3 regions of the Clostridium paraputrificum AGR2156 genome follow, and region 3 is predicted to be linked to each of the others. Evidence: riboswitches for the same ligand, from Rfam matches in the RefSeq annotation. Region 3 holds a riboswitch; each other region holds the start of a gene.

Region 1 (11,102 bases), on a different contig from region 3:
TCGTGTTAAACAATTACATTCATAAGAAATGCAAATTTGAATGTTTCAAAATTGCATTTCTTGTGTTATAATCATATTAATATTGGTTTATAAAGCAAAAAATGCAATTTTACAAATATAAAAAATTCATTAGGGGGCATAGAAATGAGAAAAGAATTTTCAATGAGCAATGATAAAGTAATAATCAACTTTACAGCAAAGTACTGTAAAACATTTGAGATGTTACTTGAAAGTGAAGGGTTTAGAAGAGTAATTGATGTATATCTAAAGAAATCGGAAAAGAAAAATACTCTTGCCTTTAGATACGTAAAGAAGACATTAGGAACAGATGACATAGCAGAGTTAAGAAAAGATATAATTAAAGTTTTTAAGTGCTTAACTGTAATGAGTGCAAGAGAAATAAGTGAAAGTAATCCTAGGTACGTAGAGCTTTTAGCAGATAAGGATGAATTTGTAGCTTTAGTAGAAGACTTGTATCTTTTCTGGAGAAGATTAGAAAGATATACATTAATTCATACAGGTTCAATAGAACATGGACTAGCAGCAGTTAGTTTTACAGAAGCAAATGCAGAGTTTTCTAAGCTAGTGTTAAAGTTATATAGAAAAGTAGAGAAGAATGTTATAGGAGGAGAACCACAAGTATTTAGACAAATTCCAGCTGGTGGTAACTCTTGTATTAAGATTGGTATGATGATGTGGCCAATACCTAGAGGGTATGAAGCTATAGAATATGTTCCTTTTATTGATTCAATACTTTTAGAAACACCATTCATTACTTATCCAAAGAGATCTACAAGAGATGGAATGTTTACTGAAGTATTTGAGAATCCACTACAAGATGCAAATATTAATAGTGACCATTGGTTCTGTTATCCAGCAAAAATTGGGGAATCTCTAGCATATGTATATTTCCATAGAGATTACATGGAACATGGAATAACTCTATGTAACTTATTTGAAATGGCTAGAAAAGAAGAATGTAGAGGTAGAAAGCCTGATATAGTTTATGTATTTGGGGCAACTGATGATAATGAAGAGTTAAAGACAGTATTCTATGAAGACAAGAAGAATGATATAATGCTTGGATATGTTAATCACTCAGATAAAATAGATTACTTTGGATATATGAAAAAGATGTGTTTAACATTACACAACTTAAGAATGATAAGAAAAGGATATTTACCAATCCATGGGGCAATGGTTAATATTCAACTTAAGGATGGTAACACAGCAAATGTTGTTATAATGGGAGACAGTGGTGCTGGTAAGTCAGAAAGTATAGAAGCATTTAGATCATTAAGTGAAGATTATATTTCTAATATGACTATATTATTTGACGATATGGGTACATTTAAGCTTGAAGATAATAAGATTGTTGGTTATGGTACAGAAATAGGTGCATTTGTAAGACTTGATGATTTAGATCAAGGATATGCATTTAAAGAAATGGATAGAAGTATATTCATGAATCCAGATAAGACTAATGCTAGATTAGTAATGCCAATAACTCCATATAAGGAAGTTGTTAGAGGATACAATGTAGACTTCTTCTTCTATGCAAATAATTATACAAAGGTTGAAGAGGGACAACATTCATTAGAATATTTTAATACTCCAGAGGATGCAATTAAAGTATTTAGAGCAGGAGCAAGAATGGCTAAGGGAACTACAACAGAAACAGGTTTAGTAGAATCATTCTTTGCGAATCCATTTGGTCCAGCACAAAAGGTTGAAGAAACAGATGCCTTGATTAAGGAATACTTTGAAGCTATGTTCAACATTGGTGTAAAAGTAGGACAAATAAAAACGTGTCTTGGAGTAAAAGGACTAGAAAAGAACGGACCAAGAAATGCTGCTATAGAATTATTTGAAGAAATAAAAAAGTTTGAAAGATAGTATAAAAGAGCCGGTGCTAATTAATTAGCGCCGGCTCTTTTAAATAAATTACTTTTTTAACCTATTAAATAATGATAATGTTCCAAGTTGTATGTTTAAATCAAATTTTTTAAAGTTTACAAGTTTTGAAATCGTAAGTGAAAAATCAAATATAAGTAAAATAAATAGTAAGCAAAATAATATAGTGCTAAGAAGTGGAGTAATAGATGTTACTATATATTTAACTAGTGGATGAATTATCTTTACTACACTTACAGAGGTTATACCCCACATAATAGAAAAGTGTAAGCAAATTCTACCATGTATATTAAATGGATCATCAGTATAATCCCAGTATTTTGTCTTGAATAACTTTTCTAATATGTATCCAGTCAGGTATTCTATAATGGAGATAACAATTGTAGCTACTACTAATAAAAATGGAAGAGTAACATTTATGTTATCTAATACAATTACCATGGAAGAAATACATAGTCCGTAAATAGGACAAAGAGGACCATGCAAAAAGCCTCTGTTAACGAACTTTTTTTGATTCTTATATGCGTATAAAACTTCAACACACCAACCTAAGAAAGAGTAAATAATAAAATAAAAAAATAGATTATAGAAATTATATGATAGCAAATTTTGAATATTCATATTACCCTCCTTTCTTTTAAATAAATTATATAATAACAATATTAATAAAATATTAAAGATAAGCTTAAAATTATCTTAAACATTAAAAAAGTGGCTTTGTCACCCTTTAGCGAAGAAGTCACTTTTTTAGTCATACCACAGGTTCCAAAACTTGCTTTTGGTGTTCTGTGGTGGCATTATAATTTTTATTTTTAACGTCTTAGCATATTTTCACCACTCAAGTTCTGTATCCATAAGATTTTGCTACTCAAAAATTTATATATTTTCCTAGACATTAAAAATAGTTCAGCAAACTCTATGCTGAACTATTAGGGTAACTATTCTACGCTTTTATACTGACTCTTTGCAAAGAAAGAGATTGCATATAATCCTGCAATACCAACTAGGCCGTATATTATTCTACTAAATGCGGTCATTTCTCCAAATAGAGCTGCAACTAAATCAAATTCAAAGAAACCAATAAGTCCCCAGTTTACAGCTCCTATTATTACTAGTGTTAGTGCTATTGTATCTAATATTTTCATAAAAACACACTCCTTTTATGGTTTACGATATATAGTGTAACCATAAAAAAAAGTTTTATTCTAAGAATGGATTTAAAGAAGAAAACTCGCTAACAAGCGAGTTTTCTTCTTTAAAGAGTTATATTTCTATCAATTGGTTGAGAAAGAGATATAAATGTATCAGTTCTTTGAATACCATCAATATTATTTATTTTTTCTAGCAAGGTATTTTGTAAATCTGCTATATTTTTTGAAATAACTTTTGCAAACATTGAATAATCACCTGTTGTTAAATGCAATTCTACAACTTCGTTTATTTTCTTCATTTCTTCAAAAACGTAAGAAAAAGAAGAAGTTTTATCTACATATATACCAACAAAACAACATACATCATATCCTAGTTTTGCAAGGTCTAGTAGAATTCTTGAACCTTTGATAATTCCCATGTCCTCCATCTTTTTCATTCTGACATGTATAGTTCCTCCACTAACATGACATATTCTTGCTATTTCCAGGTATGGTGTTCTACAATCTTTTATAAGTAATTCTAATATTTGAAGATCTAATTCATCTAATTGGAGATTAGGATTTAATGCCATATTGCCACCTCATTTTAATTCATATATTACTAATTTCTATTTTATCAAAAAATGTATGAATTTCAAAGGAAAAATTATAAAAAAGCAAAAAATGCTAATTAAAATTAAAATTTTATCAAGATATTATCAAAAAATAAATATTTTAGTAAGGAGATATAAGAATTATTATATATAATAATTCTACTTGAAAAACTGTTCATTTTACTCTAATATTATTAGTATAGTTAAAGTTAAGGAGGATGTGACGGATGGTAAACTTTTTAATATCAGCATTATATTTAGTTATCATGTTTGCTGTACTATTAGGGATTATAATGCTATGTAAGAAATGGGTATTTACAAAGATTAGAATAAATAAATTTATACCACTTGCTGTAGCAATTATAGGTTTTGCTATACAGTTATTTGTTAGACCAGAAGGAATGGTAATACAAATGATAGTTATGGCTGTAACAGTTATTTCTTTTTTCTGGTTTATGGATATTCAGCAAACTGGAGGACCAAAGAAGTCTAATGAGAAGAAAATAGTAATAAAACCAAAGTCTAAACCAAATAGGTTAAAAAATCAAAAAAATGATTAAAATATAAAATCCCTAAAATTAGGGATTTTTTTGTTTTTAAGGAAGTTATAAAATCAAGTGAAACAAATATTCACTTAACTTGTTTATTTTTCAATAAAGATTGGGGAACTTATGGCAAGCCTATTGTCTTGTTGCCAAATTCTAATTAAATACCAACTTTCCCCTTCAATATATTTATGATCATACAAATATTTTATAGAATTAAGGTTAATATTTTCAATTTTTTTAACTATAGTACTTTTATTTGTAACTATTTCAATAGATTTTATTTTGTTATTTTTATCTTCAGCAAATATCATAAATCGTAATGTGTCATCCTTAAGAATAATTTCAGTTCCCATCATAGAATCGTTTATAGTGAAATACATTTCAAGAGTTCTTGATTCTGTAGAAAAAGTTCTTCTTTCCCTAAATGCATCTATAAGTTCATCTTTTTTTAGTTCATAAGCTAATATTCCTGTAAGGTTATCACTATCACCAAAATTAAGTCTATGGTTATCCTGGCTATTTATAGCCCCAAGCTTCCAACCTTTATCAAGAAGAGAATAGTAATATTTATCGTGACGAATATACTTATTAGGGTAAGATCCATTTCCAACTTCCATAGAGGTTATAATTTTATTTAAAACCTCATTATAAGCTAAGGAAGTAATGTTTCTATGTGGATGATTAATAGTAACAATAGCTTCGGGGTTATTTAGCATCCATAGAATTAGTAAGTTTATGTCCTTAATTATCCCCTTAAAGTATGTGTTAGAATTAATTATATTAAAATCACCATATAGAGAAGTTTTTGTCTCAAAACCAACCATTGGTAAGAATGAATCATTTTTTTTTGCAAATCTTTCTGCCATTGCATTAGTTACATTCCATTTTGATATTTCTTTATTATTCCAATATAAATCTTTGCCTAAATAGGAGTTGTGATCAGTTATTATCATGAAATCTATTTGGGTGTTTTTACCGTATTCATAGGCATCATTAGGGGTGCCACGACCAGTAGAAAAAGCCGTATGACAATGTGGAATTCCATAAAAGCATTTTAATATTTTATTCTTTTTTTTACTTTTTCCCAAACCCGTTCCCTCTTAAAAAATGTTTACTATAATATATATAGTGCTTAAAGGTATGAAATGATGACAATAATCAATAGTAATGATAAAATAAGTAGAATACAAAAGGAAAAGGTAGGAGATTTATCTATGATTTATATTGGAGAAGATAATACTTTAAAAGTAGATAGAAAAGTTGAATTTGGTTTTTATTTAACTGATGGTAACGGGAATGATATTCTATTGCCAAATAATTTGATATTAAATGAAGAAATAGAAGTAGGAGAAGAAGTAGAAGTATTTGTATATAGAGATTCTAAGGATAGGCCAATTGCAACTATGAAAAAGCCATTGATAAAGGTAGGAGAAGTTGCATATTTAGAAATAGTTGGTCAAAGTTCATTTGGAGCTTTTGCAAATATGGGCTTAGATAGAGATATATTTATACCAATTAAAGAACAAAAGTTTAAATTGGTAACAGGCAAGAAGTACTTGTTATATGCATATCTAGATAAAACTAATAGATTAGCAGCAACTACATATGTTGATCCTTACATAGAAAAAGGTGAAGGCTTTAAAGTTGGCGATGAAGTAGAAGTTATAGCATATGGAAAAGGTGGAGAAAAGACAATAAGGGTAGCTATTGATGGTAAATATGAAGCTATAATCTTAGGAAATGAACATTTTACAGATATATATCCAGGGGATAAGTTTAAAGGTAGAATTAAAAGAATATATGAAGATGGTATAATTGGTATAACTAATAGAAAGAAGAGACTTGATGAAAGGGAAATGTTAAAGGAATCTATAGTAAGCTATTTACTTGAAAATGATGGATATATGCCTTTTAATGATAAGAGCGCTCCTGAATTAATAAAAGAAACCTTCCATACATCTAAAAACTATTTTAAGATGGCACTTGGCGGTTTAATGAAAGAAGGAAGAATAGAGCAAAATAGCGAAGGGACAAAATTAATTAAATAGATTCAATTATTAGAGAAATCTTAATTAGATTTCTCTTTTTTGTTTTAATTATGTCATGGAGACATGATTAATTTGGAAATGTAAATTTGTAGCTGTTGACAAAATATACTATTAGAGTTATTATTTAAGAAATTGAATAAGTAATAGAGGTAGAGGCGCTAGTTATTAAGAGTAATCTATAGGAGTGGGCACACTATGATAATAGATGAAAGGAATACTAGCCGAAGGAGATAGAGGCAAAGCTATTTTCTGGGTATGCAAATAATATTTGTATAACTGTCACGTAAGTGGAGGGCTACACAGATTTAAATATCTATATGTATAATCTATTAGTATAAATACTCTACCCATCATTTTTAATGATGGGTATTATTTTTTTAATAGATTTGCCCTTACCTTAATAAATAGGGGGTAAGAAATATGAAAGTAAAAGGACTTTGGGTGCCAGTTGTGACACCATTTGAAAATGATGAATTAGATATGGTATCTTATGAAAAGTTGGTAAATCATTATATCAATGAAGGGGTACATGGCTTAATGCCATTAGGTACAACTGGTGAAACACCAACTCTTTCAGAAAAGGAATATGAAGAGATAGTATCTAAAACAATGGAAGTGGTAAATGGAAGAGTACCTGTAATAATTGGACTAGGTGGAAATTGTACAAGAAGTGTAGTTGATAAATTGAAGGTGGTTGAAAAGCATAAAGTACAAGGAATACTATCTGTAAGTCCATATTATAATAGACCAGATCAAAGAGGAATATATGAACACTTCAAAAAAATATCTGAAAGTACAGATTTAGATATTGTATTATATAATATTCCATATAGGACTGGAAGAAATATGGAAAATGAAACGATCCTAAGATTATCAGAAGAGAAAAATATAGTTGGGGTAAAAGATGCATCTGGAGATTTTAATAAAACTATAGAGCTTTTGTTAAATAAGCCAGATGAATTTAGCGTATTATCAGGAGAAGATAATTTATTTTATAGTTCATTATTACTAGGTGGAGATGGTGGAGTAACAGCATCAGCACATTTGAAAACTAAAGAGTTTATAAAAGTATATGATTATATACAAAATAATGATGCGAAAGCAGCTCTAGAAATATGGAAGGAGATTTCTCCTATGATTCCTTTACTGTTTAAAGAGCCTAATCCAACACCTATAAAATATATGTTAAAGAAAATAGGATTAATTAATTCTGATGAAGTTAGACTACCATTGGTACCAATATCGGAAGAGCTAAAAAATGAATTGGATAGCAATATTGTGTTACAGTAAGGATTTTAAAGGATATATTAGTAGAGTTGTTTAAATAAAGAAAAATCCAGAAAAACACTATTGGAATTTTAAGGAATACTTGAATATAATGTGAATAAATAAAAATTAAAGTCAGTGAAAAGAGAGAGTAGGTATAGGAAATTAGTTTCAGAGAGCTTGGGGTGGTGTGATCCAAGTGCTGTAGCCTTTATTGAATGGGTCTTTGAGATGACACTTGGAATTTATAGTACAGGTGTACGGGAAGTCCGCCGTTAAAAGGACAGGGTATCGATTAAGTTCCGTACCTGGTAAAGATTGTGTGTAACGTAGGTGGCATAGCGAAATAAGGTATTTCGTCCTAAGGGATGAAGTATCTTTTGTTTTTATAAACACTTTTGTTATACAAAAAATGGGTGGCACCACGAGTCACTTCGTCCCATTATAGGATGAAGTGACTTTTTTTATTCTTTAGGAAATTATATGTGCCTAGTCTGTTGTTAATATGAGTTTCCGAAATCCAGAGTGCACTGAAAAAAACTATATAATTAGACAATCTGTTCATAACTTAAGTATTTAAGTGATATGTAAATTTATTTATAAAAAGGGGGAGTAAACATGATTAATATTTCAAAAGAACAATTTGAGGAAAATATTAAATCTAAAAAAGTATTTTCTATTATAAGTGAATTTAGAGGGGATGAAATTACTCCAATAACACTATTTAAAGCTTTAGATGGAGAAAGAAAGTTTATTTTAGAAAGTGGATGTAAAGAAAATAGGTTTGGAAGATATTCTTATTTAGGCGATAGCCCTTATAAAGAGGTCATTGGAGAAACTTTACAAGATATATTAACAATAAAAAAGGAAACACAAATTGATTTTGATAATAAAAGCAATAAGTTTTCGTTTAAAGGTGGAGCTATAGGGTATATGGGATATGACACTATAGCGTTATATGAGAAAAAATTAAAACTTAATAACTATGATGAATTGGATATACCTACAATAAGGTTTAATTTTTATAAAAGATATATTTGTTATGATCATTTTACTCACAAGGTATATGTAGTTGATAATGTATTTCCAAATAATAAGTGCCAGTATGAGGAAGTTATAGGTGGTCAAAGGGAGTATTTTAATAAATTAATAAATAAACCGATTAAATATGATAAGGAGTTAGAAAAGAAAGTTATAAAAATAAAACTTGGTACAACAAAAGAAGAATATATGAAAAAGGTAGATAGGGCAAAAGATTATATAAAAAAAGGTGATATTTTTCAGGTTGTTCCATCTCAAAGAATGTATTGCAAAACGGAAAAACCACCTCTTGAGATATATAGAAGTCTAAGAGAAGGAAATCCATCTCCGTACATGTTTTTTCTAGATTATTATAGCTATCAAGTAATTGGATCTTCTCCAGAAAGGTTGGTTGCTGTAAAAGGAAGAAAGGTCATGACTAATCCTATTGCAGGTACAAGAAAAAGAGGAAGAAGTAAACATGAAGATTTAAAGTTAGAAGAAGAATTAATAAATGATGAAAAGGAAAGAGCGGAGCATGTAATGCTAGTTGATTTAGGAAGAAATGATATTGGTAGGGTAAGTGAAGTGGGGACTGTGGAAGTGAAGGATTTTATGAAGATAGAAAGATTTTCTCATGTAATGCATATTACAAGCCAAGTTGTAGGGGTTCTTAGAAAGAATAAGGACGCATTTGATGCTCTAGCTTCATGTTTGCCAGCAGGAACATTATCTGGAGCGCCTAAGATAAGAGCAATTGAGATAATAGAGGAGCTAGAGGATAAGAAAAGAGGAATTTATGGAGGAGCAGTAGGATATTTTTCTTATGGTGGAGATATGGACATGTGTATAGCAATTAGAACTTTAGTGTTAAGAGATAAAATTGCATATCTTCAATCAGGTGGTGGTGTTGTGTATGATTCAGATTCAGAAAAAGAGTTTGAAGAGACTCAAAATAAATTAATGGCACTAAAGGAGGCGTTAAGATGATTGTATTAATAGATAATTATGATTCCTTTACTTTTAATTTATATCAATATTTAAGTGAATTTGAACAGGTTAAAGTCTATAGAAATGATGAAATAACATTAAAAGAAATTAAAAATTTAAATCCAAAAGGATTAGTTATATCACCAGGACCTGGAAGGCCAGAAGATGCTGGGATATCAGTTCAACTAATTAAAGAACTTGGAGATTATATTCCTATTTTTGGGATTTGTTTAGGGCATCAGGCTATAGGAAAAGCCTTTGGAGCCAATATTATTAGGGCAGATAAGATATGTCATGGAAAAAGCTCAAAAATAAACGTTAGAGGAAATGATATCTTTGAAGGAATTTCTAGGAGGATAGATGTTATGAGATATCATTCTTTAGTAATAGAAAGGGAGAGCTTACCTAAAGAATTATCAATAATAGCTGAAACAGAAGATGGAGTAATTATGGGAATTAAGCATAAAGAAAAGAAAATATTTGGAGTGCAGTTTCATCCTGAATCTATATTTACAGCAAAGGGAAAAAGAATTTTAAAGAATTTTGTGGAGGGGATATGTTATGAAAATTAATGATGCAATGAAGAAGTTAGTTATGCAGATAGATTTGTCAGAAGATGAAGTTAGAGAAGTAATGGAAGAGATTATGAGGGGGGAAGCTACATCCAGTCAGAAGGGTGGATTCCTGATAGGTTTAAAGGTTAAGGGAGAAACTTCAGAAGAATTGTTAGGAGCAGTTAAAGCATTAAGAAAGGAAACTGTGAAGGTTGATGTAGAGGAAAAGGAGAACTTAATTGATTGTTGTGGGACAGGTGGAGATGGAGCCAATACTTTTAATATATCAACAGCTGTAGCAATTATTGCAGCTAGTGGAGGAGTAAAGGTGGCTAAACATGGAAATAGGGCTGTATCAAGTAAAAGTGGTAGTTTTGATGTTTTAAAAGAGTTGGGTATTAAAGTCGATTATACAAAAGAAGAAAGTAAAAGGGTAATAGAAGATAAAGGAATGGCATTTCTACTTGCTCCTTCTTATAACAAAGGAATGAAGAATGTTGCAAAGGAAAGATTGGAGCTGGGCACTAGGACATTGTTTAATATGGTTGGCCCACTTTTGAATCCAGCTCCATTAACTGGACAGCTTATGGGAGTATATGATGGGAATTTAATAGAAACAGTTGGAGATGTATTATTAAACTTAGGGCTAGAAAGGGCAATGGTAGTTCATGGAGATGATGGATTAGATGAGATAACAACAACTACTACTACCACTGTTTGTGAAGTGAAAAATGGGAAGCTTTATAAATATATATTAAATCCAAGTGATTATGGAATAGAGCTTTGTAAGCCTGAAGCTTTAGTTGGTGGGACACCAAATGATAACGCAAAGATAATAGTGGATATATTAAAGGGAAAAGGTGGTCCAAAGAGAGACATTGTTGTATTAAATACAGGAGCTGCTTTGTATGTAGCTAAGGTAGTAGATTCTCTAAAAGATGGGATTAAATTAGCTAGGGATCTAATATATTCAGGAAAGGCTTATGATAAATATTTAGAGTTAAGGTCTGCTTAGGAA
Region 2 (11,102 bases), on a different contig from region 3:
CAGATACATAAGAAGCAAGACTTATTATAGCAAGAACAGAAAGAAAAATTTTCATTTTTCTAGACATAAAGTTTTTCATTATATACCCTCCTTATTTGATAATTTATTCATCAGTTTTTTTATTATTAAAATTATAAATTTTATAAGATAAATTAACAGAATGAAACATATTAAAGTAGCTGAAATTGAACCTATAGTAATTAAAAGAGTTACTGAAGTAGGGAAGTCAGCAAAGAATGCAGGTACTCCAAATCCTAAAATGGTAAAACCGAATTTTCCTAAAAGCATAAGTATTCCTGAGATACTAAATGCAAAAGGTATTGCTAATAAACCTGTTCCAAGTCCCAATACAGTTGCTAATCCTGCTATTACAATAGGGAAAAATAATATTAACAAACCAACAATCATACAAATTTTTAGAATTATATTGATTAAAGAATTAGATGAGCTATTAGTGCTATTATTAGAGTATTTTTTATTGGAATCATCATTGTAATTAGTATATGTTTCGTTGTTAGCTTCTTTTTCTTCATAAGTATCTTCATATTCTGTATTAGTGGTGGAAACTTGAATATAGTTACTTCTATATTGATTTACTATAGTATAGGGGTCACCAAGCTCCTCTATTATTTCTTCTTCTGTTTTTCCATCAGATTGTGCATTGGAAAAGTGTTCCTTATAATCATATAAAATTTCTTGTAATTCATGAGCAGGAAAATCTATTAAACCTTCTTCAAGAATTTTAAAAAATTCCATTTTATTCATATTCTAAGCCTCCCAACAAAATATTGTTTACTGAGTTTTGAAAGTCTAACCATTCTCTTTCTAGCTCATTTTTTATTTTATATCCAGACTCTGTAAGTCGATAGTATTTTCTAGGTGGTCCTTCTTGAGATTCCTGTAAATATGTTGTGAAGTAGCCCTCGTTAGTTAACCTTCTAAGAATAGGATATATAGTTCCATCAGATATAGAAATATGCTTTGATATTTCGTTTACTAGTTCATAGCCATAGCAATCTTTTTTAGAAAGTACTGATAAGACGCATAGTTCTAAGATTCCTTTCTTTAACTGTATGTTCATTACCAAGCCTCCTATGTTATTTTATAACTATATTATATGATTTGGTATTATATAATACAAGATAGTGAATGATGTTTAATATAAAGTTAAGATTTCTTAATTTTTTATTAAAAAGTGGATGTGTATAACTATTATAAGTTATTAACAGTGAGAAGGCTGATAAATACAGGGGTTTGTTTATAGTGTGGATAAAGTGAATAAAAATGTGGATAACTTATTTTAATTGGGGATTAAGATTAGTATAAGTGTGGACACAATATATATGAATAAGAGATATTTCTACAACAATATAGAGAATATTGCATAAAAAATTATTATCAGTTAGAATTTGTTACATATAGATAGTAATTTTTGTTGATAACTATACACAAAATCCACAAAACTGTGGATTAAATCTGTGGATAATGTGGATAATGAGGTGGAAAAATGAAATATAATAAGAAAATTATAAAAGCAAGCTTTATAAAAAGACCAAATAGATTTAATGCATCTGTATTAATTGATGGGGAAGAAATTGTAGTTCATGTTCCTAATACAGGAAGATGCAGAGAAATATTGATTCCAGGATGTACAGTTTATCTAAGGGAGGAGTTAAATCCAAATAGAAAGACTAGGTATGATTTAATAGCTGCCCTTAAAGGAGATAAGTTAATAAGTATTGATTCACAAATTCCTAATAAGGTGGTAAAAGAAGCATTACAATTAGGAGTTGTGGAAAAGTTGAAAAAATATAATAATATATTAAGTGAGAAAACTTTTGGAGATAGTAGGTTTGATTTTAAATTATCTAATGATGATGGAGAAGAATATTATTTAGAAGTAAAGGGTGTAACTTTAGAAGAAGAAAGAAGATGCAGATTTCCTGATGCACCAACTGATAGGGGAAGAAAACACTTACTTGAGTTAATAGAAGTTAAGAAAAGTGGTAGAGGAGCTGGGGTATTGTTTTTAATACAAATAGAAGATGTAGTATCCTTTACTCCTAATGATGAAACAGATCCTAAGTTTGCAGAAGCTTTAAGATTAGCTAATGAAAATGGTGTGGATATTTTTGCTTATTCTTGCAGGGTTACAGAGGATAGTATAACTTTATTTAAGCCTTTAGATATTATATTGTGATAGAAAATTCTCTATGATATAGTTAATAGTATAATTGTATTTGGGGGTAAGCTATGAAATTTATTTATTGTCCTAAGTGTGGAGCTAAGTTAGAAGAAAAATATAGTTGGGATGAAGGTGGAGTACCCTATTGTGTAAAGGATGATTTGTTATTCTTTGATGTGCCTAAGCCTTGTATTATGGTGGCTGTAATTAAAGATGATGAAGTTTTATTATTAAAGCAAAGTTATATTTATAAGAATTCTAGAGTTCTTATTTCAGGGTATATAGGTATAGATGAAAAGGCAGAGGATACAGTCCATAGAGAAGTTTTTGAGGAAACTGGAATAAAAATTGATAATGTTAGATTCTTAGGGACTGAATATATAGAAGGTAAGGAATTATTGATGCTTACATTTATGGCCTTTTATAAGGATGGTTATATAATCAAATCTGATGAAGTTGAAGCTGTTTCTTGGGAAAAACTAAATAAGTCTTTAGAATTAATGAATGAAGATGTAATAGGAAAAAAAGTTATTAAAAAAGTATTAGATATTTTAAAAAGATAAGATCTTAGTTTAGCTAAGGTCTCTTTTTGGGTAAAGTAACATAAAAGTATTATTTTTATTTATAAAATTAATATATTTTTTATAAAAATATTTAATTAATATCTTATAATATATTTAGGGAAATAACATAATAATTAAAAGGGAGTGTAGGGAATGGAGAAAGAGAGCAAATTCCTTCCTGAAATTAAGGGGACTTTAAGAAATCATGTAGTAGAAGTTCCACCTGAAATCAGAAATTGCGGAGGAATAAAAATATTTGGCAAGAGAATTAAATCGTTATTATTTACTACTGATGTAGCAATTATAAGAAATACCAATGCAGATGCTATTATTGCAGTTTATCCATTTACCCCGCAACCTCTTATTACTGAAGCGCTAATAATGGCAGCCGATGTACCTGTATTTTGTGGAGTAGGAGGGGGAATAACTCAAGGGAAAAGAGTTGTAAATCTTGCTATGGATGCAGAGTTTAAAGGTGCAATGGGTGTAGTTGTAAATTCTCCTACATCAAATGAAGTGGTCAGGAAAGTAAGAGCAACTATAGATATACCTGTAGTTGTTACAATAGTATCAGAATATGAAAATATAGCTGAAAGAATTGAATCAGGAGCTACAATTTTAAATGTATCAGGAGGAAAGAATACTCCTAAGATAGTAAGAAAGATAAAAGAGCAGTTTCCAGAATTCCCTGTTATAGCTACAGGTGGTCCAACAAGGGAAAGTATTAAAGAGACAATATTAGCAGGAGCAAATGCTATAACATATACGCCACCAACTACAGCAGAGATAATGAGTGAATTGATGGATAAGTATAGAGAATTTTAGAAGAATGTGATAAAAAATATTGAATTAAGTGAAAAATATGGTATCATAAATTTAAACCTTGAGTAAAATAATATAGTAAGAATATGCCTAGGGTAGAGGTGCCAAAGCAAATAGTAGTTAATCAGAGTCGGCAGATGAAGAAGATTAATGAAAGGTGTTAGGCCGAAGAGATAGCATTTGCAGATGCTTTTTCTGGTTATATATAGAATATATATATAACTGTCACAAAGTGTGATGAGCTACAAGGTACATTGTCATAATGTATTTTAACAAGTTTAGATTTGTTTAGTAGTAGTCACAGAAGATTCTGTGACATTTTTTTTACTCTAAAAGGTTAATTTTAAAATTGGGGGCTTTATGTATGAAATTATTTGGAAGCATGGAAGTAAAGGATGAGGAGTTAATAATTGGGGGCATTAGGGCAAGTGATTTAGTAAAAGAATATGGAACGCCTTTATATGTAATGGACGAAAAGTTACTTAGAGATACCTGTAATGAGTATTATAAAAACTTTAAATGTGATGAAGATGGAAATAGAGTCGCTTTTGCAGGAAAAGCATTTTTAACAGTAGAAATGGCAAAGCTAATAAAAGAAGAGGGCTTATGTCTTGATGTAGTTTCTGGAGGGGAATTATATACTGCATATAAAGCAGGGATTCCTATGGAAAGAATATATTTTCATGGAAACAATAAGACCTTAGATGAGATAGAATTAGGTGTAAAATTAGGTGTAGGTAGATTTATTGTAGATAATTTATATGAGATGGAATATCTTGATAAGTTTGCTAAGGAGTATGGAAAGGTACAGGATATATATTTAAGAATTACTCCAGGTATAGAAGCTCATACCCATGATTATATAAAAACAGGTCAAATAGACTCTAAGTTTGGTTTTGCGCCAGTGGGAGATATTATAATGTCTGCTATTAAGAAAGCCATATCTCTAGGGAATATAAATTTATCAGGGCTTCATTGCCATATTGGTTCTCAAATATTTGAATTAGAACCTTTTGAAGATGCAGCAGAAGTAATGCTTAATTTAATAAAAAAGATAAAAAATGAAACTGGATATATTATAAATGAGTTAGATTTAGGTGGGGGATTTGGTATATACTATACAGAAGCAGATTCACCTAAAGCAACAAAAGAATATTGTAAAGCTATTTTAAATAAGGTTGATTATGTATGTAAAAATCTAAATATTAAGAAACCAATTTTGACTATAGAGCCAGGCCGTTCAATAGTTGGAAATGCAGGCCTGACTTTATACAAAGTTGGGGCAATTAAGGATATACCTAATGTAAGAAAGTATGTTTCAGTAGATGGAGGTATGGTTGATAATATTAGACCAGCTCTTTATGATGCTAAGTATGAATGTGGCATAGCCAATAAAATGAATGAAGATTGTATTGAAAAGGTAACTATAGCTGGAAAGTGTTGTGAATCAGGAGATATATTAATTAAGGATACAATGCTACCAGTTTGTGAAACTGGAGATATTCTTGCAATCATGTCAACAGGAGCTTATGGATATTCAATGTCTAATAATTATAATAAGATTCCAAAAGCTGCAGTAATAATGACAATGGAAGGTAATTCAAGAGTAGTAGCTAAGAGAGAAAGCTATGAAGACTTAATAAAAAATGAAATAAATTAGCTAATTATTAAAAGGTTATATTAAGTTTTATATAGCCTTTTTTTTATGTCGAAATATTGGGTATAATAACAATAATAAAATATTTATTTTTTATTAAATATATTGTAAAGAGGTTATAAAAAACATTCAATATGTTATACTTAAAATATGAATTTTGGGAAAGGAAGGATAAGATATAGACAGATGAAAGAAGTGTTTATAGTAGATAGAATAGAGGGTGACTATTTTGTAATAGAAACACCAGAAGAAGATATAATAAATGTAGAGAAGTATTTAGTAGAAAGTGGAGCTAAAGAGGGAGATTGTTTGGTAAAGAAAGATGGCCACTTCCGTATAGATATAGAAGAAACTAAAAAAAGAAAAGAAGAAATTTCAAACTTAATGAAGGGAATGTGGGCTGATTAATGAGTGATCAAAAGAGTAATTTTATAAAAGATTGGGTGTTACCAATTTTACTAGCATTTGTAATTGCTTTATTAATTAAGCAATTTTTAATATTTAAAGTTGAAATACCATCAGGTTCAATGATTCCTACTTTGAATGTTGATGATCAGTTATTTGTTAGTAGGATATACAACCTTGATAACATAAAACGTGGAGATATACTTGTGTTTAGGTCAGAAGAATTAGATGATATGTTAATTAAAAGAGTAATTGGTCTTCCAGGGGATAAAATTGATATAGAGGATGGAGTAGTATCAGTAAATGGTGAAGTTTTACAAGAGGATTATGTAGTAAATAATGATCATTTTTATGGGAAATTTGAGGTGCCAGAAGGGAAGTACTTCTTCTTAGGAGATAATAGGCCAATATCTCATGATTCTAGAAAGTGGATAAATCCATATATTGATGGAAAATATATAGAAGCTAAGGCACAAATAAAAGTATATCCATTTAAGGATTTTGGTAGTATAAAGTAATTTTACGAAAGAGGTGAATATAGGTATGGAAAAGGAACCTAAAAAGAATAAGTCGTCTTTTTGGACGTATTTTATATTAATTGGAGCAATATTATTCATGGTTAGCTATGGAAGAAATATGTATAAGAATCAAGAGATTTCATACAATGATTTCTTAGCACTAATGCAAAAAAAGCAAATAACTAAAATAGTTATTTCTAAAGAGAATTTAATAATAACTCCAAGTGAAGATTCAGAATATAAAGGTAAAACATTATATACAGTAAATCTTAATGATGAAGAATTAATAAAGGAATTGAAGGAGTCAGATGATATAGAATTCTATGGAACAAATCCAAAGGAATCTGTTTTATTAGAGAGTTTAATTTCTATGGCAATTCCACTGTTACTTTTATTCTTTATGTGGAAAATGGTTTTTAATAGAATGGGTAAAATGGGTGGAGGAATGGGCTCCATAGGCAAAAACAATGCTAAGGTATATGTTGAAAATGAAATTGGTGTGACATTTAAAGATGTTGCAGGACAAGAAGAGGCCAAAGAATCATTAGAAGAGGTAATTGATTTTTTAAATTGTCCAGCTAAATATACTGAAATAGGTGCAAAACTTCCAAAGGGAGCATTATTAGTAGGACCTCCAGGTACAGGAAAGACACTTATTGCTAAAGCTGTAGCAGGTGAAGCAAAGGTACCGTTTTTCTCGTTATCAGGTTCAAGTTTTGTAGAAATGTTTGTTGGTGTTGGTGCATCAAGAGTAAGAGAGTTATTTAAGGATGCAGAAGCGAAAGCACCATGTATAATATTCATAGATGAAATTGATGCTATAGGTAAGAGTAGAGATAATCAGCTACAAAGTAATGATGAAAGAGAGCAAACTCTAAATCAATTACTTTCTGAAATGGATGGCTTTGATTCTTCTAAAGGTATTGTAATACTGGCAGCTACAAATAGACCAGAAATTTTAGATAAGGCATTATTAAGACCAGGAAGATTTGATAGAAGAATAATTGTAGACAGACCTGATTTTAAAGGTAGAGAAGCTATTCTTAGAGTACATGCTAAAAATGTATGCTTAGATGCAGAAGTTGATTTAAAAGAAATAGCTAAAGGAACTCCAGGTGCAGTTGGGGCAGATTTAGCAAATATTATAAATGAAGCTGCTTTAAGAGCTGTAAAACATGGAAGAAAAGCAGTTTTACAAGAGGACTTAAGGGATGCTGTGGAAGTTATAATAGCTGGTAAAGAAAAGAAGGATAGAATACTTTCAGATAAGGAAAAGAAAGCTGTTGCATTCCATGAAGTAGGACACGCACTTGTTGCTGCCTTATTAGAAGGGACAGATCCAGTACATAAGATTACTATTGTGCCTAGAACTATGGGAGCTTTAGGGTACACTATGCAACTTCCTGAAGAGGAAAAATACTTAATTTCAAAAGAAGAGCTTATGAATCAAATTATGGTTATGCTTGGTGGTAGATCTGCTGAAGAAGAAGTATTTGGGTTAATATCTACAGGCGCATCTAATGATATTGAAAGAGCAACTCAAACTGCAAGAAGTATGGTTACTATGTATGGTATGAGTGAAAGATTTGATATGATGGGCCTTGAATCAATGCAAAATAGATACTTAGATGGTAGAGCCGTAAGAAATTGTAGTGAAGAAACTTCTACTATAATAGATGAAGAGATACTAAAAGTAATAAAAGATGCTCATAATAAAGCTAGAGCGCTATTAAGAGACAATAGGGATTTATTGGATAAGATATCTGAGATATTATTAGAGAAGGAAACTCTATTTGGGGATGAATTCATGGCAATAGTATGTGAAAAGTATCCAGAGCTAAAAAAAGAAGAAGCTAAAGAAAAGGTTGAAGAGGTAAATACTGAAACTGTTGTTGGAGTTGATGATATTACTGAAGCAGAAGATAAAACAAATAATGAATAATAATATATAGTAAAAAATCACAGTTGCCTAGAATAGACTTCTGTGATTTTTTAGCCTAGTTATTTTGGAGGTGTTTTTTTGAATAAAGATTTAGAGTTTATAATGGAAGAAGGAAAACTAGAGGAGACACTTAAGATTTTAAATAATGAAATTTTAAATTATCTATCTAAAAGAAAAAGTATAACAGATTATATAGTTGATTACAGAAAAAAAGTAATTGAAGAATATAGAGATGATGAAGATAAGGTAATTGAATACTTTGACCATGAAAATTATGTTAAGGAAGAAGCGTTTAAGACTATAGATAAGAGATTGAAGGAATTTACTATATTAAAGGATTCTCCTTACTTTGGTAAGATAACTTTCACAGAAGAGGATGAGGGAGCTGAGGAATTCTATATTGGTAGATTTGGGTTAACACCAGAAGATAGTTATGACCCTGTTATAGTAGATTGGAGAGCACCAGTTGCATCACTATTTTATAAAGGTACATTAGGAGAAACTACTTATGATTGTCCTAATGGAGCTATAAATGCAAATCTTTTAGGAAGAAGACAATTAATAGTTAAAAAAGGCGAGCTTAAAGGTTTATTTGATTCAGCTATAGATGTAAAAGATGATATACTTCAAATGGTTTTAACATCTAATTCAAGTGAAAAATTAAAAGATATAGTAATGACAATTCAAGAAGAGCAGGATGAAATAATAAGAGCTCCAAAGGATAAGGTTGTTGTTGTAAATGGAGTAGCGGGTTCAGGTAAAACAACTATAGCTCTTCATAGAGTTTCATATTTACTTTATAACTTTAGAAAACAATTTGGAGATAAGGTATTAATACTTGGACCTAATGATATATTTATGGATTATATTGGTCAAGTTCTTCCTACCTTAGGTGAAAGTGGAGTTACTCAAATGACATTCCAAAACTTTGCTATATCAGAAATAGGTTTAGAAGAACCAGTAAAAGGTTTCTCTGAATATATAGAAGAAGCAATGAGTGGAAATGAAGAAGCTCTTAAAGAATATAAGTATAAAAGCTCTAAGAAATTTACAGAACTATTAGATGATACTTTAGAAAAGATGAATGAGGAGTATTTTAAAATACAACCTGTAAGATTCTTTGATGAAGAGATTGTTTCTGTAGATGAAATTAAAGAATTATTTACTAAATATTATGGATATATGCCTCTATTTAGAAGAAGTGAAAAGATTAAGAGAATACTTACTTCTAAGATTAAGGATAAGAGAGATGAATTAGTAAGAGAATTAGAAGCTAAGATTAAAGAAGAAATATCACAGCTATCTCCAGATGAACTGGAAATTGAAAAGAACAATCTTTTATTTAAGAGAAGAATAAGAATAAGGGAAATTGTTAGAGGTGTGATGAATTCTAGAGATGAGCTAGAATCTTGGATTAATCACGAAGATACAGTAAACCTATATAAAAGAATAACTAATACTGAAGCTCTTGGATATATGGATTTAGCAGGGATATTATATTTAATGGTTATGCTTGAGGGCAAGAAGTGTAAGAAAGAATATAAGCATGTAGTAATTGATGAAGCACAAGATTATAATACAACGCAATTTAAGCTTATAAAGGAGCTTACAGGATGTAAGAGCTACACTATAGTTGGAGATAGTAATCAAAGGCTAATTACAATGTTAGAAGAGCCAGCTATGTTAAATCTAGAAGAAGTATTTGGAGATGCTGTTAAGGAATTTAGTTTGTTAAAGAGCTATAGATCAACTCAACAAATAATGGAATATGCAAGTCAATTCTTAAATGAAGATAAGGTTATACCTTTAGTTAGAGAGGGAGAACCTGTTATAGAGGAAGAAACTACATCAAAGGAAGATTTAATTGAAACCATTGTATCTATAATAGAAGATTATCAAGAAGATGGATTAGAGAGCATAGCAGTTATAACTAAAAATAAAGAAAATATGCCAGAAATATCAGGTCTGTTAAAAGAAAGAATTAAGATAATGAGCTTTGATAGAGATGATTTAATTTATAATGGAGGAAATGTATTAATTCCTGCATATTATGCAAAAGGTCTAGAATTTGATGGAGTAATAATTCTAGAAGAGGGAGAAGAAACTCCAAGTTTAGTTAAATATATTATGTGCACAAGAGCACTTCATAGATTATCCATAATAAAAAAGCAGTCGTAAGACTGCTTTTTTTACTGTCTATGAGTGCAGTGGCAGAAGAAGAAAAATAAATATCCACCTCGCCTCTTTTATTTTGTATACTTTTCTATTTTTTTTAAGGTATCTTTATATATATCATCAACTACAGAAAAATCCATGGCCTTAATATAATAACTTTCAAGCTCATCATGGAAGCTTTTAGCTTTTTTAATACATTGCAAAGCCTTAGTTATAAGAGTATCAAATAAAATTTTATCATTTTCAACTTCTGATTTTCTAGAAGATAGAGCTTGAGATGAACATAAGTCCTTCATGTCATATACATTGCAATCATAGGAAAGTCTGCTTATTTCATTTGTTGTAAATATTCCAGTTGATATTTCTGGAATTATAATATTCTCTAATCTTTCTGGAATTAGAGGATCGTGTAAATATTCAACGAAGTAGCCTAGCTTTTGAGCTTCAGATCCTATATATCTTAATATATCAGTTTTGCCAAAGCCAGGACCGCCTTTTAAAGTATATAATTTATCAATATTAGAGGATAATGCCTTATTGTAAGTGACTATTCCATTAGGTGTAAAAGCCGTACCAAATAAATGTCTCTCGCCACCAAAGCCTGATTTTGAGGAGGTTAATATTTCACCTTTTATTTTATCCATAAAAGTATTTACCTTATAAGAGTTTAAGGATTCATAATTCAAAGTGCTCCAATCTTCATGAACACTTTTTGCTGCTCCTAAAAATCTGTATGCTCGCTTGAAGGTTTTTCCTATTTCTTTGTTAATACTAATTAGTTCTTTTTTGTTCTTGCTAAGTACATCCATATTAAGAGCTATTCCTAAGTTTACTA
Region 3 (11,102 bases):
AGACCCTATATTTATATTTGTATTTGGAATGGGAGTTAGAGGAGCAGCTATTGCAACTGTAATATCTCAAATAGTTTCAACTATATGGATTTTATATTATTTTACAAAAGGTAAGAGTAATTTAAAAATTAAAAGAGAATATTTATCTTTAGATAAAGCTATAGTTTTGAGTATTTTTTCTATTGGAGTAAGTCCATTTAGTATGCAAATAGCTCAAAGTATAGTTCAAGTGTTGGCTAACAATGCATTAAAGACTTATGGTGGAGATTTAGCTATAGGTGCTATGACTATAATAAATAGTGTAGCTATGATATTTATGATGCCTATATTTGGCTTAAACCAAGGTTCACAACCTATAATAGGATATAATTATGGTGCAGAAAAATATAAGAGAGTTAAGCAGGCTGTAAAGTCCGCAACTATAGTTGCTACTATAATAGTTTCAATTGGATGGATAATTACTCAAGCTGCTCCACATTTATTAATATCAATATTTAATAGAGATGAGCAGTTAGTAGGCATAGCAAGCACAGGTATGAGAATATTCTTATTAATGCTACCTGTAGTAGGAGCGCAAGTAATAAGTTCTAATTACTTCCAATCTATAGGAAAAGCTAAGATATCTATGTTCTTAAGTTTATTAAGACAAGTAATATTATTAATACCTTGTTTAATAATACTACCAAAGATTTTTGGGTTAACAGGAGTGTGGCTTGCAGGAGCTGTTTCTGATGGATTATCATCACTAATCACTTTGATAATCTTCTTTATGTCAGTTAGAAAGCTTAAAGATAAAGAAGAAATAGTAGCCAAAGAAGCAATAATTTAGGTAAATAGAAATATAATAAAGGATGAAACTTTAGAGTTTCATCCTTTTACTTTACCATCATTGTTATCTCTATTAATTATTTTAACCTTATATGATACCTTCACTCTTTAATATATCTTCTAACTTTTTAACTTTTTCGTTTAAAGATTCGAATTTTTCCTTAATTATATCTTTAGATGATCCATCTTCATTAATTACTTTTTCTATATCCTCAACAGTTTTTAAAGCATCTTCTATATCTTGTTGAGCTATCTTTAAGTTAGTTTCTTTCATAAATTAATCTCCTTTAAGTAAAAAAATAGATTGTATATATTAATCCTATCACTACTAAATATTAAGTGCAAGGCATATATTTAATAGAAAACTTAACGTTAGGAGGATAATATGATTAATTATATTTGGTTTATATTAATATTCTTAGGTATACTCGTAGCTATATTTACTGGTAATGGTGCAGAAATATCAACAACTATTGTTGAGTCTGCAGATAGCACGGTGAAATTTATCATTGGATTAGTTGGAATAATGTGTTTTTGGTGCGGAGTTATGAAAATAGCAGAAAAAAGTGGATTAACTCAGAAGCTAGCAAGATTAATGAAACCATTATTAAAGTTCCTATTTAAGGATGCAGGAAAGGATGAAAAAGCTCTTGGAGCAATAGTGATGAACTTAACAGCGAATATGATGGGATTGTCAAATGCTGCAACTCCGTTTGGAATAAAAGCTATGGAAGAGATGGATAGATTAAATCCTAATAAAGGTAGGGCTAGTAATGATATGGCTCTTTTTTTAGTTATGAATGCTGCATGTATTCAATTAGTACCCTCAACAATAATATCAATTAGGGCAGCTGCTGGATCTTCAAATCCTGGAGCAATTATTTTGCCTGCAATACTATCAACAGCATCAGCAGCTATTGTTGGAGTAATATGTTGTAAGATTTTGCAGAGATACTTTTAAGGAGGATTATAAATGGGCGATTATATAACAAAAAGTATAATAGGAATTATAGTTCTACTTATTATAGGTTATGGAATGATAAAGGGTGGCAAGGTATATGAATGGTTTGTAGAAGGTGCAAAAGAAGGACTTCAAGTATGTATGAGAATATTTCCGTACCTTTTGGCTATGATTGTAGCAGTAAATATATTTAAAGCTGCTAATCTATTAGATGTATTAAATAAAGTATTATCACCCCTAACTAATCTTATAGGATTACCTCAAGAAATAACGCCATTGATACTAATTAAACCATTATCAGGAAGTGGTGCACAGGGTATATTTGCAAATTTACTTCAGACATATGGACCAGATACGCAAATAGGATTAATAGCTTCTGTAATTATGGGAACTACAGAAACCATATTCTATACAGTTACAGTCTATTTTGGTGCAGTAAAGGTTAAAAAAGTAAGACATACTGTATGGGCAGCTGTTTTTGCAGATATGGTTGCTATAATTAGTGCTATATTTTTAGTAAATATATTTTTCTTTTAATATTATGGAAAAAATGTAATTGAATTGGTAAAATTATCTCTAAAGGGGGAGATAGAATGATAAATATCAGTCAGATTACTAAATCTTATAATGGAAAGTATAAAGCTGTAGATAATTTAAACTTAGAAATAAAAGATGGAGAAATCTACGGGCTGCTAGGTCCAAATGGAGCAGGAAAAACTACAACTATTAAGATGATAACAGGCATTATTTCTCCTACATCAGGAAATATAACCATAAATAATATTGATATTGTTGAAAATCCTGTTTTGGCAAAAGAGCAGTTTGGTTATGTACCAGATAGCCCAGATATGTTTTTAAGGTTAACTGGAATGGAATATTTGAATCTTATGGGAGACATATATGGTGTATCAAGTGAAGATAGAAAATTAAGAATAAAAGATATGTCTGAAAGATTTGAAATGAATTCTGCATTAGGGGATAAGATTCAATCGTACTCACATGGTATGAGACAAAAGATAATAATAATGGGTGTATTACTTCATAGGCCAAAGGTGTGGATATTAGATGAACCCATGACAGGGTTAGACCCAAAGTCATCTTTTATATTAAAAGAAATGATGAGAGAGCATGCTAATGAAGGAAATACTGTTCTTTTCTCAACTCATGTATTAGAAGTTGCTGAAAAGATATGTGATAAGGTTGCAATAATTAATAAAGGGCAATTAATTTTTAATGGAACCTTAGAAGATATGAGAGAAGAGTTTAAGGCAAGTGAATCACTAGAAGAAATGTTCTTGGAGCTAACAAGCAATGAATAGACTTAAGGTACTTACAAAATATTTTGTAAGAGATGCCCTTCAAGATATGTTCAATGGCTCAAAAATGAAGTCTGGATTTATGGCCTTATTAATGATGTTGTTAATAGCTTTCATGTCATTACCACTGATAATTACTGTAGATGTATTATATGAGCCTTTTGCAATAATTGGACAAGAGGGAACGTTGTTATCACTAATATTGCTTATAGGAGCTGTTATAAATTTCTTTTTAGGAATATTTACTATAATGAATACATACTATTTTTCCAATGACATAGAGCACTTTTTACCTATGCCATTTAAGAGTAGTGAAATAGTGTTAAGTAAGTTTATAGCTGTATTAATAAATATGATTTTATATTCCACAATAATAGTAGTTCCTTTATTAGTTTTTGCTCAAAAGTCATCGGCAAGTCCAATATTTTTTGTTTATATAGCACTTGCAGTTATTATTTGTCCTACTTTACCAATGATAATTGCTGCTTTAGTATGTATGCTTTTAATGAGATTTACTAACTTATCTAAGCATAAAGATGCTTTTAGATCTATATCAGGTAGTCTATCTTTAGTTTTGGTAGTTTTAATAAATATTATTTCACAAAGAAGTTCTACTTTATTTGAAAGTTCCTCGTCACTTATTAATATCATTCAAGAAAAAAATAGTCTTATAGGTGCTTTATCTGGAATGTTTATAACAAATAAGTATGCTGCATACGGGTTGTTATATAATGGTGAGGCTAAGGGGATTTTTTATATGGGTATTTCCATAGCTATTTGTATATTACTATGTATAATATATTACGTAGTAGGAGGAAAACTATATTTAAAAGGTATAATAGGAATATCTGAAACTTATAGTAAGAGAGTAGATATATTAAAAGAAAAAAATATAGATAGTATAGTTTCCAATAAATCTCCTATAAAGTCTCTTGTAATTAGAGATATAAGAATAGTATTTAGAACACCGCAGTTTTTTATAAATTCAATTGTAATGATGTTATATATGCCTATTTTTCTAACTATAATTTATGTGGCTAATGGAAGCTTTACTGATGTTAAAGGTATTATATTGAGTGGTAAATATAATTCTGTCATAATTGTGGGGGCATTTTTATTAGCAGCTTTTTCAATTTGTTCAGCTGGTGGAGGTAGAAAGTGTTTGTCCAGAGAAGGAAGCGATTTTGTATTTTCAAAGATAATTCCTATATCTTATAAGGATCAGGCAAAATCTAAGATAATATCATCTCTGTGTATAAATTCTTTAGTTCCTATACTTATTTGTACACTTTTAGTGTCGTTAAGGGTAGCTTTACCAATAATTTTATTAGGTGTGCTATCATCAGTATTTGGAGTTACAGTAGTAACCTTAATACAGATATTATTTGATTTTATTAATCCTAAGTTGAAGTGGAATGATGAAAAAATTTTATATAAGGATGACGTTGTATCAGTAGTTATGGTATTTGTAATACTGATTTTAGGAATTGGATTAGTAGCAATGTCTATGAAGGTTGAAAGTTATATAGGGATGTTCTCAATGATTGTTATATTTTCATTAATATTAATTTGGGGACTTTATAAAAAAATAATTAATATGTCAGATGAAGTTTATGGAAAAAGTTGAATTTAGAGGCTTTCTTACGAAAGCTTCTTTTTTTGTATAATATTAGTATATACTATTAATAGATTAAAGGAAGGAATGGTGAACCGTATGATAAAAGAGGTATTCAAAAGAAATAGAGAAAGACTTATGGAAAAGGTAAATGATAATTCAATAGTAATTCTTTTTGCAGGTAATGCACCAAGAAAAAGTGCTGATGAACAATATCAATTTACTCCTAATAGAAACTTTTACTATTTTACAGGAATTGATGAAGAGGAGCATATTTTAGTTTTAACAAAAATAAATGGAGTAATAAGTGAAAGATTATTTATTAAAGATATAGATGAGGAAATGGAAAAGTGGGTTGGTAAAAGTATAAGGCCTGAAGAGGGAAAAGAAATATCGGGAGTTGAGGATGTAGCGTTTATAAGTACTTTTAAATTATTTTTAAATAAAACATTCAATAATTTAGTTGAAGTAAACTTATATTTAGATATAGATAGAGAAGAATTTAATAGCCTAAAAAATGTTGTCGGAGAATTTGCAAATGAAGTTAAAGGAAAGTATCCATTTGCAAATATAAGAAATTTAGCACCATTAATTGCACCCTTAAGGTTAATCAAGAATGAAGAAGAGATTGAAGAGATAAAAAAGGCCATAAATATAACTATTGAAGGTGTAAACAGTTTAATGAAAAACTGTAAAGTGGGAATGAAGGAATATGAAGTAGAGGCATATTTTGATTTTGTTTGTAAGAGCAATGGGGTAAAGGATTTTGCGTTTAAAACAATAGCTGCTGCAGGAAAAAATGCAACCATATTACATTATGTTGATAATAATTGCGATATAAAAGATGGAGATTTGATTCTATTTGATTTAGGAGCGCAATATAATTATTATAACGGTGATATTTCAAGGACATTCCCTGTAAATGGAAGGTTTAGTAACAGGCAAAAAGAAGTTTATAATGCAGTGTTAAGAGTTAACGAGAAAGTTATTAATGAAATAAGACCAGGGGTGAGGTTCCTTGATTTAAATAAAAAAGCAAAAGAATGGATTGCAGAAGAATGCATTAATTTAGGTTTAATAAAGGATAGAGAAGATGTTTCTAATTATTATTGGCATAGTATAGGCCATAGTCTAGGATTAGATACCCATGATATTGAAGGAAATAATAGAGATGTTATTTTACAAGAAGGAATGGTTTGGACTGTTGAACCTGGAATTTATATAGAAGAAGAAGGTATTGGAATAAGAATAGAAGATGATGTGGTGGTTACATCACAAGGTGTTGAAGTTTTAACAAAGGATATGATTAAGACTGTAGAAGAAATTGAGGAATTTATGAATAAATATAGTATATAATTTGGTACTTAAGGGTAAATATAATTTATGGTTAATTAAGAATAAGTTGGAGATGGTTTTATGGTAAGTGATGCAAAGAATATCTTTTTGGCTGGAGTTGGTGCTGCTGCATTAACATATGAAAAGGCAACAGAGGTAATTTCTCAGTTAGTTGAAAGAGGAAAATTAACTTTAGAGGAAGGAAGAGAATTGTCAGAAGAGTTAAAAAGAGATGTAAAAAATACAGCTAACGATGCAAAGGAATCTATGTTAGAAAAGGTGAATAATATAAAGCCATTAACTAAAGAAGAGCTAAATGATATTTTAGAAGAAAAGAATTACGCTACAAAGGCTGATGTATTAGAATTAAAAAGAATTATAGAAAGATTAGAAGAAAAAATTAATTAGAAATTTTAAATCCCTTGCTTAAAGATGGTTAAGTAAGGGATTTTATCTAGGGAGTTGAGTTTTTATATGAAATCTAGAGACAGGTTTCAAGAGATTATAAGAGTTTTTATTTCATATGGTTTTGGGTATTTAATTGATAGTAAATTTAATAATAGCAAAAAGTCTCCTATCAATTTGAGAATGGCATTAGAAGAATTAGGACCTACATTTATAAAGATTGGTCAAATATTAAGTACACGTCCAGATTTATTACCAGAGGAATATATAAATGAATTAATAAAGTTACAAGACTCAGCACCAGAAGAAAGTTTTGAGAATATTAAAAGTGTATTTGAAGAATCTATTAATAAAAAAATATATGATTGTTTTTTATACTTTAGTAAGAAGCCAACTGCATCAGCTTCAATAGCTCAGGTTCACGAAGCTATATTAAATGATGGAAGAGCAGTTATTGTAAAAATTCAAAGACCGAATATATATAATACTATGAAAACTGATATAGATATAATTAAAAAAATAATAAAGTTATCTAAGGGAAGAATTGATATTGATATAGTTGATCCTCTTGCTGTTATAGAAGAATTAGAATCAACTACAGAAAAGGAATTAGACTTTATAGATGAAAGTAAGAGCATAGTTAAGTTTAGAGAAAATAATGAAAATATTTCACCTATATATGCGCCAGATGTTATATCTAGTTTATGTAGTGAAAAGGTATTAACTTTAGAATATATAAATGGATTTAAGATAAATGATATGAAAATGATAGAAAAAAAAGGATATAGCAATAAAGATATTGCAAAAAAGTTAGCATTATCATATTGTAAGCAGATATTTGATGATGGTTTTTTTCATGGAGATCCTCATCCTGGAAACTTATTGATATCAAATGGAAGGATATGTTTTATTGATTTTGGTATAACAGGAGAACTAGATGAGGGACTAAAAAACTGGTTAAACAAAGCCATGATAGCAGTAGCTACAGGAGATAAGAATAAAATAGTAGATTTTATTTTAGCTATTGGAATAAAGAGAGGAAAAGTAAATAAAGGAAACTTATATGAAGACGTATCTTATTTATTTACAACATATTTAAATACATCTCTTAAAAATATAAAAATAGCTGTATTATTGGAAGAAATGTTTTCTATAGTTAAGAATAATAACATACAATTTCCTAAGGAGCTTGCAATACTTTTTAGAGGCTTAGTGATTTTAGAAGGGGTAATTGCAGAGGTTGATCCGCAATTAGATATAATATCAGTAATAACATCCTTTGTTAAAGGAAAAAATAAGATGCTTTTGATTAAAGATATAAATGAAGAAGAGTTAGTATTATCTGCATATTCTTTTTTTAGAGATGCTTCTAGAATTCCTAGCAAAGCTGTTGAGGCATTAAGCAGTATATCGGATGGTAGAGCTAAGATTAATTTTAATATTACAGATTTAGAAAATTCAGTAGATCATATAAGTAATATGGTGAACAGATTAGTTGGAGCATTACTTATTTCATCATTAATAATAGCGTCATCATTGATAATAAGTAATAATGTAGGGCCCATATATAAAGGAATATCTTTAATGGGCATAGCTGGATACATTATATCCGCTATATTTGCTATATTTTTATTAATAGCAGTGGTTAGAGATGGAGGCTTTAGAAGTAAGAAAAAGAAACGGAAAAGTTAATAATTACTAAAGACTATTAAAAAAATCTTGCAAGTGGATAAGAAATTATGTATAATTAATCTAAATTATTACAAGTGAATAAGAGAAGAGGTAGAGGCGCGATACTTAATAGTACTGTTGTGGACGTAAGCAGGATGAAGCAATAGGAAAGGAATTATCGCCGAAGTATAGAATTAAAGCTTTAATATTCTAATGCTGGGCTTATGCAGAATATGTATAAGACTGTCACAAATGTTTTTGTGGTGAGCTATCATTCAGGATTTTTAATGTGTATATTTTAAGCCTTGAGTGTTATCTCAAGGCTTTTCCTATTTTTACCTCTAAATCTTTTCACAATTAAAATTTAGGGGGAATTATTATGAAAAACAGAACTAGAAGTTTAGTATTGTTCATATCTACATTTATGCTAATTTTATTATCATCAACTGTAGTATTTGCAGCAGAGGTTGAACCTGCTGTAGTAAATTCAGAAAGATTTGGAGTATTAACACTTATACCACCATTAGTAGCTATAATATTAGCGTTTATAACTAAAAATGTTGTAATATCATTGTTTATAGGAACACTTTCGGGATGTTTCATGGTGCAGCTTGCAGGATATAATTTATTTGGAGCCTTTGTACAAGCATTCCTAGATTTTGTACAAAGAGCATTAAATTCACTTGCAGATCCATGGAACGCAGGTATTGTATTACAAGTATTAGTTATTGGAGGAGTTATTAATTTAATTTCTAAAATGGGTGGAGCTAGAGCTGTAGCTGAAGCGCTTGCTAAAAGAGCAAAGACACCAAGAAGTACACAAATTGTTACTTGGTTATTAGGGTTATTTGTTTTCTTTGATGATTATGCAAATGCATTAATTGTTGGACCAATAATGAAGCCAGTAGCAGATAAGATGAAAGTATCAAGAGAAAAGTTATCTTTTATAATAGATGCAACAGCTGCACCTATTGCGGGTCTTGCAATAATATCAACATGGATAGGCCTTGAAGTTGGGCTAATAGGAGATGCATTTGCTGGAATAGGGCAAAATGTAGATTCATTTGGAGTATTCTTACAAACTATTCCATATAGGTTTTATAACATTTTAATACTTGCATTTGTAGTTTTCTCAGCTGTACTTTTAAGAGATTTTGGACCAATGAGAAAGGCTGAAATAAAAGCAAGAAGAGGAGAGCAAGAATTAAAGGATATTGCAATAGATGAAGATACTGCTGAAGAATTTGAAGCTAAGAGTGGAATTAAATTAAGCATATGGAATGCTATAATTCCAATAGGAACATTAATAGTAGCAGCTCTAGCAAGTTTTTATTATAGTGGGTATACTGCAATTATGGCAGGAGAAGATATAGCATTAAAGGCTGTATTAACAGAATCTCCATTTTCATTTACAGCAATACAACAAACATTCAGTAATGCAGATGCTTCTATAGCATTATTCCAAGCAGCATTATTTGCAAGTATCGTAGCACTAATTTTAGGTGTTTGTAAGAAAATATTTACTATATCAGAAGGTATAGAAATCTGGATAGATGGAATGAAGGGATTAATTATAACAGGAGTTATATTAATACTTGCTTGGTCTTTAAGTTCAGTAATTAAAGAATTAGGTACAGCACAATATCTAGTAACATTATTATCAGATTCATTACCACAATTCTTGTTACCAAGTGTAATATTTATATTTGGAGCTGTAATTTCATTTGCAACAGGAACTGCTTATGGAACAATGGGAATATTAATGCCACTTGCTATTCCTCTAGCACATGCAATTTCACCAGATATGACTTATATTATCATGAGTACAAGTGCTGTATTAACAGGAGCAATATTTGGGGATCATTGTTCACCTATATCAGATACAACAATAATGTCATCTATGGGAGCTGGTTGCGATCATATTGCTCACGTTAAGACTCAAATGTGGTATGCACTATTTGTAGCAGTACTTACAATATTATTTGGTTATATTCCAGTTGGATTAGGGTTACCGATATATATTGTATTACCATTATCTATTATAGGGCTTGGTCTATTAGTGTATTTTATAGGAAAACCTATTGATGAGGTTGAAGCATAAGTAAAATATAAAAATAAATAAATATATAAACATAATAATAAATAAATATAACAATAAATAAAAGAGCGATATTAAGATAATGCTTACCTTAGTATCGCTCTAATTTTATTGACTATTTTATTGTTCCACCATGAAAATCTAATTTAAATATCGGAGAACCTTTATAAGATATAAATTCTTCGCCTTTAAAAGAATCAACTTCTCCCTTCCAAAGACATTGATATTCAAAGTCAGATTTTCTAAAACTCTTTGGTCCTCTATAAGGAGCATCTTCAGAAACTCTAGATAAAGCTTCTGATAAAAAGTCTGAAAAACCACTTGGAATATCATTAGTTAATAATTTTCCAGCATAATTCATTCCCCAATAAGACTTTTCATCTTTCCAAATAACTTCTTGACCAATAAACCTCTGTTTGCCTATGTGGCTATCTAGGTAGTAATAATCGTATTTTTTAAAAGTAAAATCATCTGAGTTTGGTTTAGAAGATTGAACCTTTTTATTTCGACCATTATAAGAATTTTTTTTTGCTTCTACCAAGAATGCTTTAAATAATGATAAATCACTCATCCCAATACCCCCTAAAAATAAATCCTCTTTTTTCGACTGTTATTTTTATTATATATAAGAAGATATTTACAATCAAGAATATTCTGAAAACTATTTGTTAATCTTTATTTTTCTCTACAGGAGGATTTATATATTTATTTATAAATATTGCTATTATTATTCCAATAGAAGTATCAATACTTCTACCTATGGCATAAGAATATGAGGCTGGTCCATCGTAATTAATCATAATTCCTATAAAAACAATACAGCAAATGGTAACAGCACCAGGCTTTTTTATTATATTACATACATAAATTGCT

Evidence for each region. Region 3 has a riboswitch for lysine ahead of G594_RS0110635 (Na+/H+ antiporter NhaC family protein). Riboswitches for the same ligand answer to the same signal wherever they lie in the genome.
Region 1: another riboswitch for lysine. It lies ahead of dapA (4-hydroxy-tetrahydrodipicolinate synthase); the one in region 3 lies ahead of G594_RS0110635 (Na+/H+ antiporter NhaC family protein).
Region 2: another riboswitch for lysine. It lies ahead of lysA (diaminopimelate decarboxylase); the one in region 3 lies ahead of G594_RS0110635 (Na+/H+ antiporter NhaC family protein).

The regions. Positions count from the first base shown of each region.
Region 1 is NZ_AUJC01000007.1:41,553-52,654, reverse strand. It holds gene G594_RS0108180 (phosphoenolpyruvate carboxykinase (ATP)) at 145-1,896, shown strand; gene G594_RS18605 (putative ABC transporter permease) at 1,945-2,535, opposite strand; gene G594_RS0108170 (DUF378 domain-containing protein) at 2,853-3,059, opposite strand; gene G594_RS0108165 (Lrp/AsnC ligand binding domain-containing protein) at 3,170-3,637, opposite strand; gene G594_RS0108160 (hypothetical protein) at 3,886-4,218, shown strand; gene G594_RS0108155 (CehA/McbA family metallohydrolase) at 4,302-5,294, opposite strand; gene G594_RS0108150 (CvfB family protein) at 5,421-6,254, shown strand; lysine riboswitch at 6,397-6,560, shown strand; gene dapA (4-hydroxy-tetrahydrodipicolinate synthase) at 6,675-7,544, shown strand; T-box leader at 7,650-7,965, shown strand; gene trpE (anthranilate synthase component I) at 8,139-9,530, shown strand; gene G594_RS0108135 (anthranilate synthase component II) at 9,527-10,102, shown strand; gene trpD (anthranilate phosphoribosyltransferase) at 10,092-11,099, shown strand.
Region 2 is NZ_AUJC01000001.1:656,070-667,171, reverse strand. It holds gene G594_RS0103180 (DUF4097 family beta strand repeat-containing protein) at 1-79, opposite strand, end outside; gene G594_RS19515 (DUF1700 domain-containing protein) at 79-765, opposite strand; gene G594_RS0103170 (PadR family transcriptional regulator) at 758-1,081, opposite strand; gene sfsA (DNA/RNA nuclease SfsA) at 1,508-2,200, shown strand; gene G594_RS0103160 (NAD(+) diphosphatase) at 2,254-2,748, shown strand; gene G594_RS0103155 (beta/alpha barrel domain-containing protein) at 2,902-3,573, shown strand; lysine riboswitch at 3,659-3,823, shown strand; gene lysA (diaminopimelate decarboxylase) at 3,935-5,230, shown strand; gene G594_RS0103145 (DUF3006 domain-containing protein) at 5,378-5,635, shown strand; gene lepB (signal peptidase I) at 5,635-6,150, shown strand; gene ftsH (ATP-dependent zinc metalloprotease FtsH) at 6,176-8,092, shown strand; gene G594_RS0103130 (HelD family protein) at 8,171-10,270, shown strand; gene G594_RS0103125 (PRK06851 family protein) at 10,339-11,102, opposite strand, start outside.
Region 3 is NZ_AUJC01000009.1:91,084-102,185, reverse strand. It holds gene G594_RS0110680 (MATE family efflux transporter) at 1-829, shown strand, start outside; gene G594_RS0110675 (hypothetical protein) at 917-1,102, opposite strand; gene G594_RS0110670 (nucleoside recognition domain-containing protein) at 1,214-1,789, shown strand; gene G594_RS0110665 (spore maturation protein) at 1,802-2,326, shown strand; gene G594_RS0110660 (ABC transporter ATP-binding protein) at 2,383-3,108, shown strand; gene G594_RS0110655 (putative ABC transporter permease subunit) at 3,101-4,732, shown strand; gene G594_RS0110650 (aminopeptidase P family protein) at 4,820-6,076, shown strand; gene G594_RS0110645 (phasin family protein) at 6,137-6,463, shown strand; gene G594_RS0110640 (ABC1 kinase family protein) at 6,530-8,152, shown strand; lysine riboswitch at 8,236-8,410, shown strand; gene G594_RS0110635 (Na+/H+ antiporter NhaC family protein) at 8,511-10,232, shown strand; gene G594_RS0110630 (DUF5680 domain-containing protein) at 10,345-10,800, opposite strand; gene G594_RS0110625 (FUSC family protein) at 10,898-11,102, opposite strand, start outside.